3 regions of the Paucilactobacillus nenjiangensis genome follow, and region 2 is predicted to be linked to each of the others. Evidence: a T-box and tRNA genes for the amino acid it is inferred to sense, from the RefSeq annotation. Region 2 holds a T-box; the other regions hold tRNA genes.

Region 1 (4,424 bases), 650 kb from region 2:
ACTTCATCTTACGATTTTGCAGAAACCTGTGTTTTTGATAAACAGTCGCCTGGGCCTATTCACTGCGGCTGTACTTTCGTACAGCACCCCTTCTCCCGAAGTTACGGGGTCATTTTGCCGAGTTCCTTAACGAGAGTTCACTCGCACACCTTAGGATTCTCTCCTCGACTACCTGTGTCGGTTTGCGGTACGGGCAGTTAAATACTCACTAGAAGCTTTTCTCGGCAGTGTGACATCGGCAACTTCGCTACTAAAATTTCGCTCCCCATCACAACTTGTCCTTAAAGGAAAAAGCATTTCACTCTCTCCAAGACTTGTTGCTTGGCCAGACATATCCAACAGTCTGGTTTGCTTAGCCTCCTGCGTCCCTCCATCGTTCAAACGCATTTAACTGGTACAGGAATATCAACCTGTTATCCATCGTCTACGCCTCTCGGCCTCGACTTAGGTCCCGACTAACCCTGGGAGGACGAGCCTTCCCCAGGAAACCTTAGTCATTCGGTGGACAGGATTCTCACCTGTCTTTCGCTACTCATACCGGCATTCTCACTTCTAAGCGCTCCACCAGTCCTCACGGTCTGACTTCATTGCCCTTAGAACGCTCTCCTATCACGCAACCTAATGGTTGCATCCGTAGTTTCGGTAATATACTTAGCCCCGGTACATTTTCGGCGCAGGATCACTCGACTAGTGAGCTATTACGCACTCTTTAAATGGTGGCTGCTTCTGAGCCAACATCCTAGTTGTCTAAGCAACTCCACATCCTTTTCCACTTAGTATATATTTTGGGACCTTAACTGACGGTCTGGGCTGTTCCCCTTTCGACGATGGATCTTATCACTCACCGTCTGACTCCCGGACATAAATCAATGGCATTCGGAGTTTATCTGAATTCAGTAACCCATGACGGGCCCCTAGTCCAAACAGTGCTCTACCTCCATGATTCTAAGTCCGAGGCTAGCCCTAAAGCTATTTCGGAGAGAACCAGCTATCTCCAAGTTCGTTTGGAATTTCACCGCTACCCACACCTCATCCCAGCCATTTTCAACTGACACGGGTTCGGTCCTCCAGTGCGTTTTACCGCACCTTCAACCTGGACATGGGTAGGTCACCTGGTTTCGGGTCTACAACAACATACTTCATACGCCCATTTCAGACTCGCTTTCGCTACGGCTCCGACTTTTCTGTCTTAACCTTGCATGCAATCGTAACTCGCCGGTTCATTCTACAAAAGGCACGCTGTCACCCATTAACGGGCTCCAACTGATTGTAGGCACATGGTTTCAGGAACTATTTCACTCCCCTTCCGGGGTGCTTTTCACCTTTCCCTCACGGTACTGGTTCACTATCGGTCACTAGGTAGTATTTAGCCTTGGGAGATGGTCCTCCCGGATTCCGACGGAATTTCACGTGTTCCGCCGTACTCAGGATACAGAGCTGAGGGTATTACGTTTCGCTTACGGGGCTATCACCCGCTCTGGCTCAGCTTCCCAGCTGATTCAACTACGTAATACTTTTGTAACTCAAATGTTCTGTCCTACAACCCCAAAGAGCAAGCTCTCTGGTTTGGGCTTTTCCCGTTTCGCTCGCCGCTACTCAGGGAATCGATTTTTCTTTCTACTCCTGCAGCTAATGAGATGTTTCAGTTCACTGCGTCTACCTTTACTTAGCTATGAATTCACTAAGCAATAACTGACGATTAAGTCAGCTGGGTTCCCCCATTCGGAAATCTCCGGATCAAAGTGTACTTACCACTCCCCGAAGCATATCGGTGTTAGTCCCGTCCTTCATCGGCTCCTAGTACCAAGGCATTCACCATGCGCCCTTTATAACTTAACCTTGTTGATTCCAGCACTTGCGTGCTGGCTGACAACAGATTAATTGAGTATATGCGATAACTCTTTAAAAAAACTCAAATAACGCGGTGTTCTCGGTTTAATTGTTAAAACAATTAATAAATAAAAAATTTTGATATTATTTAGTTTTCAAAGTACAAGTTAGTCAACTTACGTTGACTAATGGAGAATAGCGGGATCGAACCGCTGACCCCCTGCTTGCAAAGCAGGTGCTCTCCCATCTGAGCTAATTCCCCATATATGGGCCTAAATGGACTCGAACCATCGACCTCACGCTTATCAGGCGTGCGCTCTAAACCAGCTGAGCTATAGGCCCATGTAAATCCAATTGATTAAGTTGAGAGTAGACCTCTCAAAACTAAATAAAGTTTCGACTAATGTGTAGGTTCCGTATATTCCTTAGAAAGGAGGTGATCCAGCCGCAGGTTCTCCTACGGCTACCTTGTTACGACTTCACCCTAATCATCTGTCCCACCTTAGGCGGCTGGCTCCTAAAAGGTTACCCCACCGACTTTGGGTGTTACAAACTCTCATGGTGTGACGGGCGGTGTGTACAAGGCCCGGGAACGTATTCACCGCGGCATGATGATCCGCGATTACTAGCGATTCCGACTTCGTGTAGGCGAGTTGCAGCCTACAGTCCGAACTGAGAACGGCTTTAAGAGATTAGCTTACTCTCGCGAGTTCGCAACTCGTTGTACCGTCCATTGTAGCACGTGTGTAGCCCAGGTCATAAGGGGCATGATGATTTGACGTCGTCCCCACCTTCCTCCGGTTTGTCACCGGCAGTCTCACTAGAGTGCCCAACTGAATGCTGGCAACTAATAATAAGGGTTGCGCTCGTTGCGGGACTTAACCCAACATCTCACGACACGAGCTGACGACAACCATGCACCACCTGTCTTAGCGTCCCCGAAGGGAACGTCCTATCTCTAGGATTGGCGCTAGATGTCAAGACCTGGTAAGGTTCTTCGCGTTGCTTCGAATTAAACCACATGCTCCACCGCTTGTGCGGGCCCCCGTCAATTCCTTTGAGTTTCAACCTTGCGGTCGTACTCCCCAGGCGGAATGCTTAATGCGTTAGCTGCGGCACTGAAGGGCGGAAACCCTCCAACACCTAGCATTCATCGTTTACGGCATGGACTACCAGGGTATCTAATCCTGTTCGCTACCCATGCTTTCGAGCCTCAGCGTCAGTTACAGACCAGACAGCCGCCTTCGCCACTGGTGTTCTTCCATATATCTACGCATTTCACCGCTACACATGGAGTTCCACTGTCCTCTTCTGCACTCAAGTTCTCCAGTTTCCGATGCACTTCCTTGGTTGAGCCAAGGGCTTTCACATCAGACTTAAAAAACCGCCTGCGCTCGCTTTACGCCCAATAAATCCGGATAACGCTTGCCACCTACGTATTACCGCGGCTGCTGGCACGTAGTTAGCCGTGGCTTTCTGGTTGGATACCGTCACTACATGATCAGTTACTATCACATACGTTCTTCTCCAACAACAGAGTTTTACGAGCCGAAACCCTTCTTCACTCACGCGGTATTGCTCCATCAGGCTTGCGCCCATTGTGGAAGATTCCCTACTGCTGCCTCCCGTAGGAGTATGGGCCGTGTCTCAGTCCCATTGTGGCCGATCAACCTCTCAGTTCGGCTACGTATCATTGTCTTGGTGAGCCATTACCTCACCAACTAACTAATACGCCGCGGGTCCATCCAAAAGTGATAGCCGAAACCATCTTTCAAATTAGAACCATGCGGTTCTAATTTTTATGCGGTATTAGCATTTGTTTCCAAATGTTATCCCCCACTTTTGGGCAGGTTACCCACGTGTTACTCACCCGTCCGCCACTCATTCAAATGTCTTTTCAATCTGGTGCAAGCACCGTCAATCTAAAACGAGAATGCGTTCGACTTGCATGTATTAGGCATACCGCCAGCGTTCATCCTGAGCCAGGATCAAACTCTCATATATAATTTAAGTTTGTAGCTCTTATTTGTTTGTATTCACGAAATTGACTTCGCAAATGTTATTTGCTTTTGACTATTGTCAAAAGACCCTACACATTTGATTTGTCGAAACTTTATTCAGTTTTCAAAGGTCTACATTTCGTTGCAAAATCCAATTAAGCAACGTATATTATGTTATCATTTTAACAAATTACTGTCAACAATTTTTTCGATTTATTTTGACGATTCAAAACTCGCGAATCCCTATAACAGCAAGAATAATCATACCAATGCAACTGACTGAAGTCAACTACTTTTGTAAAATATTTCCAACTAATTATCAGGTACTTTATCAACACTTTGTCGCTTTGACAACGAAAACTATCATAGCAAGAATCAAAGGCCTGGTCAAGCATATTTAAACATTTATTCTCGATTTTTATACGTTAGTACAAAATATTAAAAGGTTTCTTGTAATTCTGATAAGCAGTCATAGATTTCAATCGCTGCTAAATCAAGGTTATCGAACTCAAACTGTTGATAAGGACGATACTCTTCAACCGTATATAAACCCGTTACATGTTTGTATTCAACATTGCATAATTCAACGCCGAA
Region 2 (4,424 bases):
AAGTCTAGGTGGAATCGGCTTTTCACCACTAATTGCATTGCTAGTCTTGCAATTAGCACAGTACGGGGTTGGGGCTTTGCAGACGGTTGTTGCGAATGCGTTATATTAGGAAGTGTACGCAATGAGCTTAAATGTAGAGCAACATTTTAGACCAGACGAAAAACCAATTATCGACGATATTTCAGATTGGATTTCTCAAGCAGTATTGCAATATCGTCCAGTACTTAGTATCTTTTTAAATCCTAGACAAATCTATATCGCACAAAACTTAGTTAACCAACAAGATGAAGTGCGAATGAGAAGCTATGGTGGGTTCGAAGAAGCTGAAATGCAACGGGTACTAATTTATCCAAGTTATTTTGAACCTTCAAATGATGATTTTGAGTTACAACTACTTGAAATCAATTACCCAGAAAAGTTTGCCGAGATAAGTCACCGACAAGTTTTAGGGACACTTTTTAATCAAGGCGTTGAACGCGGTACCTTCGGGGATATCATTACCGATGGTACGGGCCGTTGGCAAATTATTGTTCAAAAACAAATGGCCAGTTATTTTCAGGAACAAGTCGATCGGGTTGGTAAATTAAATATCCGATTAGAGCCTGTGGAAATGACCGACACCGTCAATTCTGAAACCGATTGGGAATCAATTGAGACTACGGTCAGTTCAGTCAGAGTTGATAGTATCATCGCGGCGGCATTTAATTTTTCTCGCAACCGCGCTAAAGAGGTTATTGAAAAAGGTTATGCACAGGTCAATTGGGCGGAAACTCAAAAACCGGATTATTTGATTGTTGAACACGATTTGTTGTCTGTAAGAAGAGCTGGTAGAATTAGTGTAGATGAAATAAGTTCACAGCCAACAAAAAAAGGTAAGGTTAGGATTAAACTGTCGGTAGTTACGGTGAATTAGGAGGGGATTGATATGGATTTCTCAATACCAAAGATAAAAAATAATCGATTTAAGTCAATATTAGGCGGTTACAGTTATCAGCAGGTTGATGAATTCTTCGCGGATATTTTGGGGGATTTAGAAGCTTTAAAAGCGACTAATCGAGAATTGAAACAACAAGATACAGATGCTAAACGTCAGTTGGCTGTACTGAGCTCGATGAAGGAAGAAATCGTGGATTTAATCGTGAATTCGCAGAAGTATTCCGTTAAAGTTAAAGAAAGAGCTAGACGTCAAGCAATGGTTACAGTTCGGTTTGCGAATCAAGAAGCTGACCAAATTGTGACTGATGCGCATACGACTGCCAAAAATCAAGTGGTTGCTAAAATTAATGAGGTCAAATTGCATGCCGACTCATTAGCTAAATTAAAGGTCATTGTAGCAACTTATCAAGATGAAATTGTTGATGCCTTTAAGCAACAAGTTGAGTTAGTTAATCCACAACCGAAAGTAGTGGAAGAAGTTGAACCGGCGATTATCGAACCGGAAACAGTTGTCGATAACGTTGAAGAGGTGCCAGTTGTTGAACAAAATATCGCCATCGATGTGGCAGATCAACAAATCGGTATCGGCATTATGGCGGATGATGATCCAGACTATCCAGTCATGGTTCACAAGCTAGATTCAACCACTCAAAAAGATGCAGTAAAAATTAAAGATATTTCTACCAGTACTAATGCAGACAACGAATTGGTGATCAATTTGTCGCTTGTTATTTCAAAATAATCGGAGGAACCAATCAATGTCAATCTCAGTTGAAGATATTCAAACCAAAAAGTTTTCTGGAAAGATGCGTGGTTACAACCCAGACGAAGTTAACACATTTTTAGATCAAATCATTGATGAAATGAAAGATTTAGAAACACGGAATCATGAATTAGAAGAAACAGTTAAGTCTGACCAAGAAAAATTGAAGTATTTTAGCGAATTAAAAGATTCATTGAACCAATCAATTTTAGTAGCTCAAGAAGCTGCTGATAAGGTTAAGTCAAATGCACAACGCGAATCAGATATCACTTTACGTGAAGCTCAAAAACAAGCAACTGATATCGTTGCTGAAGCAAATGATAAAGCTAACCAAGTAGTTCATGAAGCCGCAGAATCAACTTCAAAACTAACTGTTGAAACTAACGACTTGAAGAAGCAAACGATGGTCTTCCGTCAACGCTTGCAAGTCATGTTAGAATCTCAATTAGAAGTTGTTCGTAGTAATGATTGGGATACGTTGTTAAAAGAAGTTGATGTCAGCTCATTTGATGAAATTCAAAAAGTTCTTGGACAGACGCTTGACAACAGTGTAAATCAAAGTGTAAACTCATCTACATCAGTACCTGCACAATCAGCTGCGTCAGCAACTTCTGAAGTTGCCCCTGCTCCAACCGAAAGCGCACCTGATGCTGGTCAAACTGTAGTTATCTTCCCAGATGACTCAGAAAAATAATTCATAAAATTTAATACGACTGAAAGTTTTGAAGAGAACAGCAATTCAATTGACAGTTACTAAAAAGCGAATCAACGATTGGTGTGAGGTTGGTAGGAAAACGTCATTGATAGATCATCTCTGAATCTTATACTGATATTAAGTATAAGCGGTTCATCACCGTTAAGAAATGATCTAAGAGAATTGCTAATTAATTCTAAATTTGGGTGGTACCACGAATCTTCGTCCCTTGCGGATGGGGATTTTTTTATTGCCATCAATTTCAATCGTATTGTCTACATAATTCAAGGAGGGTTCCAAATGAGAATCAAAGAAACACTTAATCTTGGTAAAACTGAATTCCCAATGCGTGGAAATTTACCAGTGAAAGAACTCGAACGTCAAAACGTTTGGGCAGAAAACAAAGTTTATGAACAACGTCAAAAATTAAATGAAGGCAAACCAACTTTTGTCTTACATGATGGGCCTCCATATGCAAATGGTAATATTCATATTGGACATGCATTGAATAAAATTACTAAAGATGTGATTGTTCGATACAAGTCAATGTCTGGTTATCGTGCACCATACGTTCCTGGATGGGATACACATGGTCTACCAATTGAACAACAATTAACCAAAATGGGTTACGACCGGAAAAAGATGAATACCTCTGAATTCCGTGATTTATGTCGTAAATATGCGCTCGAACAAGTTGACAAACAACGTGAAGATTTCAAACGTTTGGGTGTTGCTGGTGAATGGGACAATCCATATTTAACTTTACAAAAAGAATATGAAGCCGCTCAAATTCGAGTATTTGGACAATTTGCAAAGAAAAATCTGCTGTATCGTGGTAAGAAACCTGTTTATTGGTCATGGTCATCTGAATCTGCTTTAGCTGAAGCTGAAGTTGATTATAAAGATGTTGTTTCTCCATCGGCTTTCTACGGCGAACGCGTTGTGGACGGCAAAGGGGTACTTGATACCGATACTTACATGGTTGTTTGGACAACTACTCCATGGACAATTCCAGGTTCTGAGGGTATCACAATTGATGCTAAATTTGATTACGCGATTGTGACTCATGATGGGGATGACACTAACAAATATGTCTTAGCAGCTGAATTGGTCGATAGTTGTGCTGAATTATTTGAATGGTCTGATGTTAAAACTATCAAAGTTGTTAAGGGAAAAGAACTTGATAACGTTACCGCACAACATCCATTCCTTGCAGATAAGCAAATGGTCACTATGCTTGGTGATTTTGTCACGACTGATGCAGGTACTGGCCTTGTCCATACTGCTCCTGGCTTTGGTGAAGATGATTATAATATTGGCCGTAAATATGGATTAGCCGTTTTCGTTCCAGTTGATGATCGTGGATATTTGACTGCTGAAGCTGGTCCTGATTTTGAAGGCGTCTTTTATGAAGATGCTAACCAAATTGCTTTGGATAAGTTAAAAGATGCTGGTTTGCTATTAAAATATATGCCATACGAACATAGCTATCCATTTGATTGGAGAACTAAAAAACCAATCATTTTCCGTGCGACAGATCAATGGTTTGCTTCCGTTGATAAGATTCGTGATGAAATTTTGGCAGCTATCGATGATGTTAAATTTACACCTGATTGGGGTAAAGTTCGTCTCCACAACATGATTCGTGATCGTGGCGATTGGGTTATTTCACGTCAACGTGTTTGGGGTGTGCCATTGCCAGTGTTCTATGCGGAAGATGGAACTCCAATTATCGAAGAAAAGACAATTAACCATGTGGCTGATTTGTTTGGTGAATTTGGTTCTAATGTTTGGTTTGATCGGGACGCAAAGGATTTGTTACCTGACGGCTATACTAATGAACACTCACCTAATGGAATTTTCAAAAAAGAAACAGATATCATGGATGTTTGGTTTGATTCGGGAACGTCACACCAAGGTGTCTTGGCTGAACGTGATTACCTAACCTATCCTTCAGACATGTATATGGAAGGCTCAGATCAATACCGTGGCTGGTTTAATTCAAGTTTGATTACCAGCGTTGTAGTGTCT
Region 3 (4,424 bases), 370 kb from region 2:
TGCACCAGATTGAAAAGACATTTGAATGAGTGGCGGACGGGTGAGTAACACGTGGGTAACCTGCCCAAAAGTGGGGGATAACATTTGGAAACAAATGCTAATACCGCATAAAAGTTAGAACCGCATGGTTCTAATTTGAAAGATGGTTTCGGCTATCACTTTTGGATGGACCCGCGGCGTATTAGTTAGTTGGTGAGGTAATGGCTCACCAAGACAATGATACGTAGCCGAACTGAGAGGTTGATCGGCCACAATGGGACTGAGACACGGCCCATACTCCTACGGGAGGCAGCAGTAGGGAATCTTCCACAATGGGCGCAAGCCTGATGGAGCAATACCGCGTGAGTGAAGAAGGGTTTCGGCTCGTAAAACTCTGTTGTTGGAGAAGAACGTATGTGATAGTAACTGATCATGTAGTGACGGTATCCAACCAGAAAGCCACGGCTAACTACGTGCCAGCAGCCGCGGTAATACGTAGGTGGCAAGCGTTATCCGGATTTATTGGGCGTAAAGCGAGCGCAGGCGGTTTTTTAAGTCTGATGTGAAAGCCCTTGGCTCAACCAAGGAAGTGCATCGGAAACTGGAGAACTTGAGTGCAGAAGAGGACAGTGGAACTCCATGTGTAGCGGTGAAATGCGTAGATATATGGAAGAACACCAGTGGCGAAGGCGGCTGTCTGGTCTGTAACTGACGCTGAGGCTCGAAAGCATGGGTAGCGAACAGGATTAGATACCCTGGTAGTCCATGCCGTAAACGATGAATGCTAGGTGTTGGAGGGTTTCCGCCCTTCAGTGCCGCAGCTAACGCATTAAGCATTCCGCCTGGGGAGTACGACCGCAAGGTTGAAACTCAAAGGAATTGACGGGGGCCCGCACAAGCGGTGGAGCATGTGGTTTAATTCGAAGCAACGCGAAGAACCTTACCAGGTCTTGACATCTAGCGCCAATCCTAGAGATAGGACGTTCCCTTCGGGGACGCTAAGACAGGTGGTGCATGGTTGTCGTCAGCTCGTGTCGTGAGATGTTGGGTTAAGTCCCGCAACGAGCGCAACCCTTATTATTAGTTGCCAGCATTCAGTTGGGCACTCTAGTGAGACTGCCGGTGACAAACCGGAGGAAGGTGGGGACGACGTCAAATCATCATGCCCCTTATGACCTGGGCTACACACGTGCTACAATGGACGGTACAACGAGTTGCGAACTCGCGAGAGTAAGCTAATCTCTTAAAGCCGTTCTCAGTTCGGACTGTAGGCTGCAACTCGCCTACACGAAGTCGGAATCGCTAGTAATCGCGGATCAGCATGCCGCGGTGAATACGTTCCCGGGCCTTGTACACACCGCCCGTCACACCATGAGAGTTTGTAACACCCAAAGTCGGTGGGGTAACCTTTTAGGAGCCAGCCGCCTAAGGTGGGACAGATGATTAGGGTGAAGTCGTAACAAGGTAGCCGTAGGAGAACCTGCGGCTGGATCACCTCCTTTCTAAGGAATATACGGAACCTACACATTAGTCGAAACTTTATTTAGTTTTGAGAGGTCTACTCTCAACTTAATCAATTGGATTTACATGGGCCTATAGCTCAGCTGGTTTAGAGCGCACGCCTGATAAGCGTGAGGTCGATGGTTCGAGTCCATTTAGGCCCATATATGGGGAATTAGCTCAGATGGGAGAGCACCTGCTTTGCAAGCAGGGGGTCAGCGGTTCGATCCCGCTATTCTCCATTAGTCAACGTAAGTTGACTAACTTGTACTTTGAAAACTAAATAATATCAAAATTTTTTATTTATTAATTGTTTTAACGATTAAACCGAGAACACCGCGTTATTTGAGTTTTTTTAAAGAGTTATCGCATATACTCAATTAATCTGTTGTCAGCCAGCACGCAAGTGCTGGAATCAACAAGGTTAAGTTATAAAGGGCGCATGGTGAATGCCTTGGTACTAGGAGCCGATGAAGGACGGGACTAACACCGATATGCTTCGGGGAGTGGTAAGTACACTTTGATCCGGAGATTTCCGAATGGGGGAACCCAGCTGACTTAATCGTCAGTTATTGCTTAGTGAATTCATAGCTAAGTAAAGGTAGACGCAGTGAACTGAAACATCTCATTAGCTGCAGGAGTAGAAAGAAAAATCGATTCCCTGAGTAGCGGCGAGCGAAACGGGAAAAGCCCAAACCAGAGAGCTTGCTCTTTGGGGTTGTAGGACAGAACATTTGAGTTACAAAAGTATTACGTAGTTGAATCAGCTGGGAAGCTGAGCCAGAGCGGGTGATAGCCCCGTAAGCGAAACGTAATACCCTCAGCTCTGTATCCTGAGTACGGCGGAACACGTGAAATTCCGTCGGAATCCGGGAGGACCATCTCCCAAGGCTAAATACTACCTAGTGACCGATAGTGAACCAGTACCGTGAGGGAAAGGTGAAAAGCACCCCGGAAGGGGAGTGAAATAGTTCCTGAAACCATGTGCCTACAATCAGTTGGAGCCCGTTAATGGGTGACAGCGTGCCTTTTGTAGAATGAACCGGCGAGTTACGATTGCATGCAAGGTTAAGACAGAAAAGTCGGAGCCGTAGCGAAAGCGAGTCTGAAATGGGCGTATGAAGTATGTTGTTGTAGACCCGAAACCAGGTGACCTACCCATGTCCAGGTTGAAGGTGCGGTAAAACGCACTGGAGGACCGAACCCGTGTCAGTTGAAAATGGCTGGGATGAGGTGTGGGTAGCGGTGAAATTCCAAACGAACTTGGAGATAGCTGGTTCTCTCCGAAATAGCTTTAGGGCTAGCCTCGGACTTAGAATCATGGAGGTAGAGCACTGTTTGGACTAGGGGCCCGTCATGGGTTACTGAATTCAGATAAACTCCGAATGCCATTGATTTATGTCCGGGAGTCAGACGGTGAGTGATAAGATCCATCGTCGAAAGGGGAACAGCCCAGACCGTCAGTTAAGGTCCCAAAATATATACTAAGTGGAAAAGGATGTGGAGTTGCTTAGACAACTAGGATGTTGGCTCAGAAGCAGCCACCATTTAAAGAGTGCGTAATAGCTCACTAGTCGAGTGATCCTGCGCCGAAAATGTACCGGGGCTAAGTATATTACCGAAACTACGGATGCAACCATTAGGTTGCGTGATAGGAGAGCGTTCTAAGGGCAATGAAGTCAGACCGTGAGGACTGGTGGAGCGCTTAGAAGTGAGAATGCCGGTATGAGTAGCGAAAGACAGGTGAGAATCCTGTCCACCGAATGACTAAGGTTTCCTGGGGAAGGCTCGTCCTCCCAGGGTTAGTCGGGACCTAAGTCGAGGCCGAGAGGCGTAGACGATGGATAACAGGTTGATATTCCTGTACCAGTTAAATGCGTTTGAACGATGGAGGGACGCAGGAGGCTAAGCAAACCAGACTGTTGGATATGTCTGGCCAAGCAACAAGTCTTGGAGAGAGTGAAATGCTTTTTCTTTTAAGGACAAGTTGTGATGGGGAGCGAAATTTTAGTAGCGAAGTTGCCGATGTCACACTGCCGAGAAAAGCTTCTAGTGAGTATTTAACTGCCCGTACCGCAAACCGACACAGGTAGTCGAGGAGAGAATCCTAAGGTGTGCGAGTGAACTCTCGTTAAGGAACTCGGCAAAATGACCCCGTAACTTCGGGAGAAGGGGTGCTGTACGAAAGTACAGCCGCAGTGAATAGGCCCAGGCGACTGTTTATCAAAAACACAGGTTTCTGCAAAATCGTAAGATGAAGTATAGGGGCTGACGCCTGCCCGGTGCTGGAAGGTTAAAAGGATGGGTTAGCTTCGGCGAAGCTCAGAATTGAAGCCCCAGTAAACGGCGGCCGTAACTATAACGGTCCTAAGGTAGCGAAATTCCTTGTCGGGTAAGTTCCGACCCGCACGAAAGGCGTAACGATCTGGGCACTGTCTCAACGAGAGACTCGGTGAAATTGAAGTACCTGTGAAGATGCAGGTTACCCGCGACAGGACGGAAAGACCCCATGGAGCTTTACTGTAGCTTGATATTGAGTGTTTGTACAGCTTGTACAGGATAGGTAGGAGCCGTAGATACCGGAACGCTAGTTTCGGTGGAGGCGTTGGTGGGATACTACCCTCGCTGTATGACCACTCTAACCCGCATCACTAATCGTGATGGGAGACAGTGTCAGGTGGGCAGTTTGACTGGGGCGGTCGCCTCCTAAAAAGTAACGGAGGCGCCCAAAGGTTCCCTCAGAATGGTTGGAAATCATTCGCAGAGTGTAAAGGCACAAGGGAGCTTGACTGCGAGACAGACAGGTCGAGCAGGGACGAAAGTCGGGCTTAGTGATCCGGTGGTTCCGTATGGAAGGGCCATCGCTCAACGGATAAAAGCTACCCTGGGGATAACAGGCTTATCTCCCCCAAGAGTCCACATCGACGGGGAGGTTTGGCACCTCG

The links. A T-box is a leader RNA that pairs with one kind of tRNA and senses whether it is charged. The one in region 2 lies ahead of ileS (isoleucine--tRNA ligase), so its partner is inferred to be a tRNA-Ile.
Region 1: it encodes a tRNA-Ile, which carries the amino acid that the T-box ahead of ileS (isoleucine--tRNA ligase) is inferred to sense. The anticodon was not compared.
Region 3: it encodes a tRNA-Ile, which carries the amino acid that the T-box ahead of ileS (isoleucine--tRNA ligase) is inferred to sense. The anticodon was not compared.

The regions. Positions count from the first base shown of each region.
Region 1 covers NZ_CP043939.1:857,764-862,187, reverse strand. Annotated here, with positions in the region: rRNA gene F0161_RS04325 (23S ribosomal RNA) at 1-1,839, opposite strand, end outside; tRNA gene F0161_RS04320 (tRNA-Ala) at 2,020-2,092, opposite strand; tRNA gene F0161_RS04315 (tRNA-Ile) at 2,098-2,172, opposite strand; rRNA gene F0161_RS04310 (16S ribosomal RNA) at 2,260-3,834, opposite strand; gene F0161_RS04305 (YkuJ family protein) at 4,269-4,424, opposite strand, start outside.
Region 2 covers NZ_CP043939.1:1,504,781-1,509,204, reverse strand. Annotated here, with positions in the region: gene F0161_RS07705 (YggT family protein) at 1-109, shown strand, start outside; gene F0161_RS07700 (YlmH family RNA-binding protein) at 122-913, shown strand; gene F0161_RS07695 (DivIVA domain-containing protein) at 926-1,678, shown strand; gene F0161_RS07690 (DivIVA domain-containing protein) at 1,695-2,393, shown strand; T-box leader at 2,413-2,626, shown strand; gene ileS (isoleucine--tRNA ligase) at 2,694-4,424, shown strand, end outside.
Region 3 covers NZ_CP043939.1:1,870,663-1,875,086, reverse strand. Annotated here, with positions in the region: rRNA gene F0161_RS09635 (16S ribosomal RNA) at 1-1,481, shown strand, start outside; tRNA gene F0161_RS09630 (tRNA-Ile) at 1,569-1,643, shown strand; tRNA gene F0161_RS09625 (tRNA-Ala) at 1,649-1,721, shown strand; rRNA gene F0161_RS09620 (23S ribosomal RNA) at 1,902-4,424, shown strand, end outside.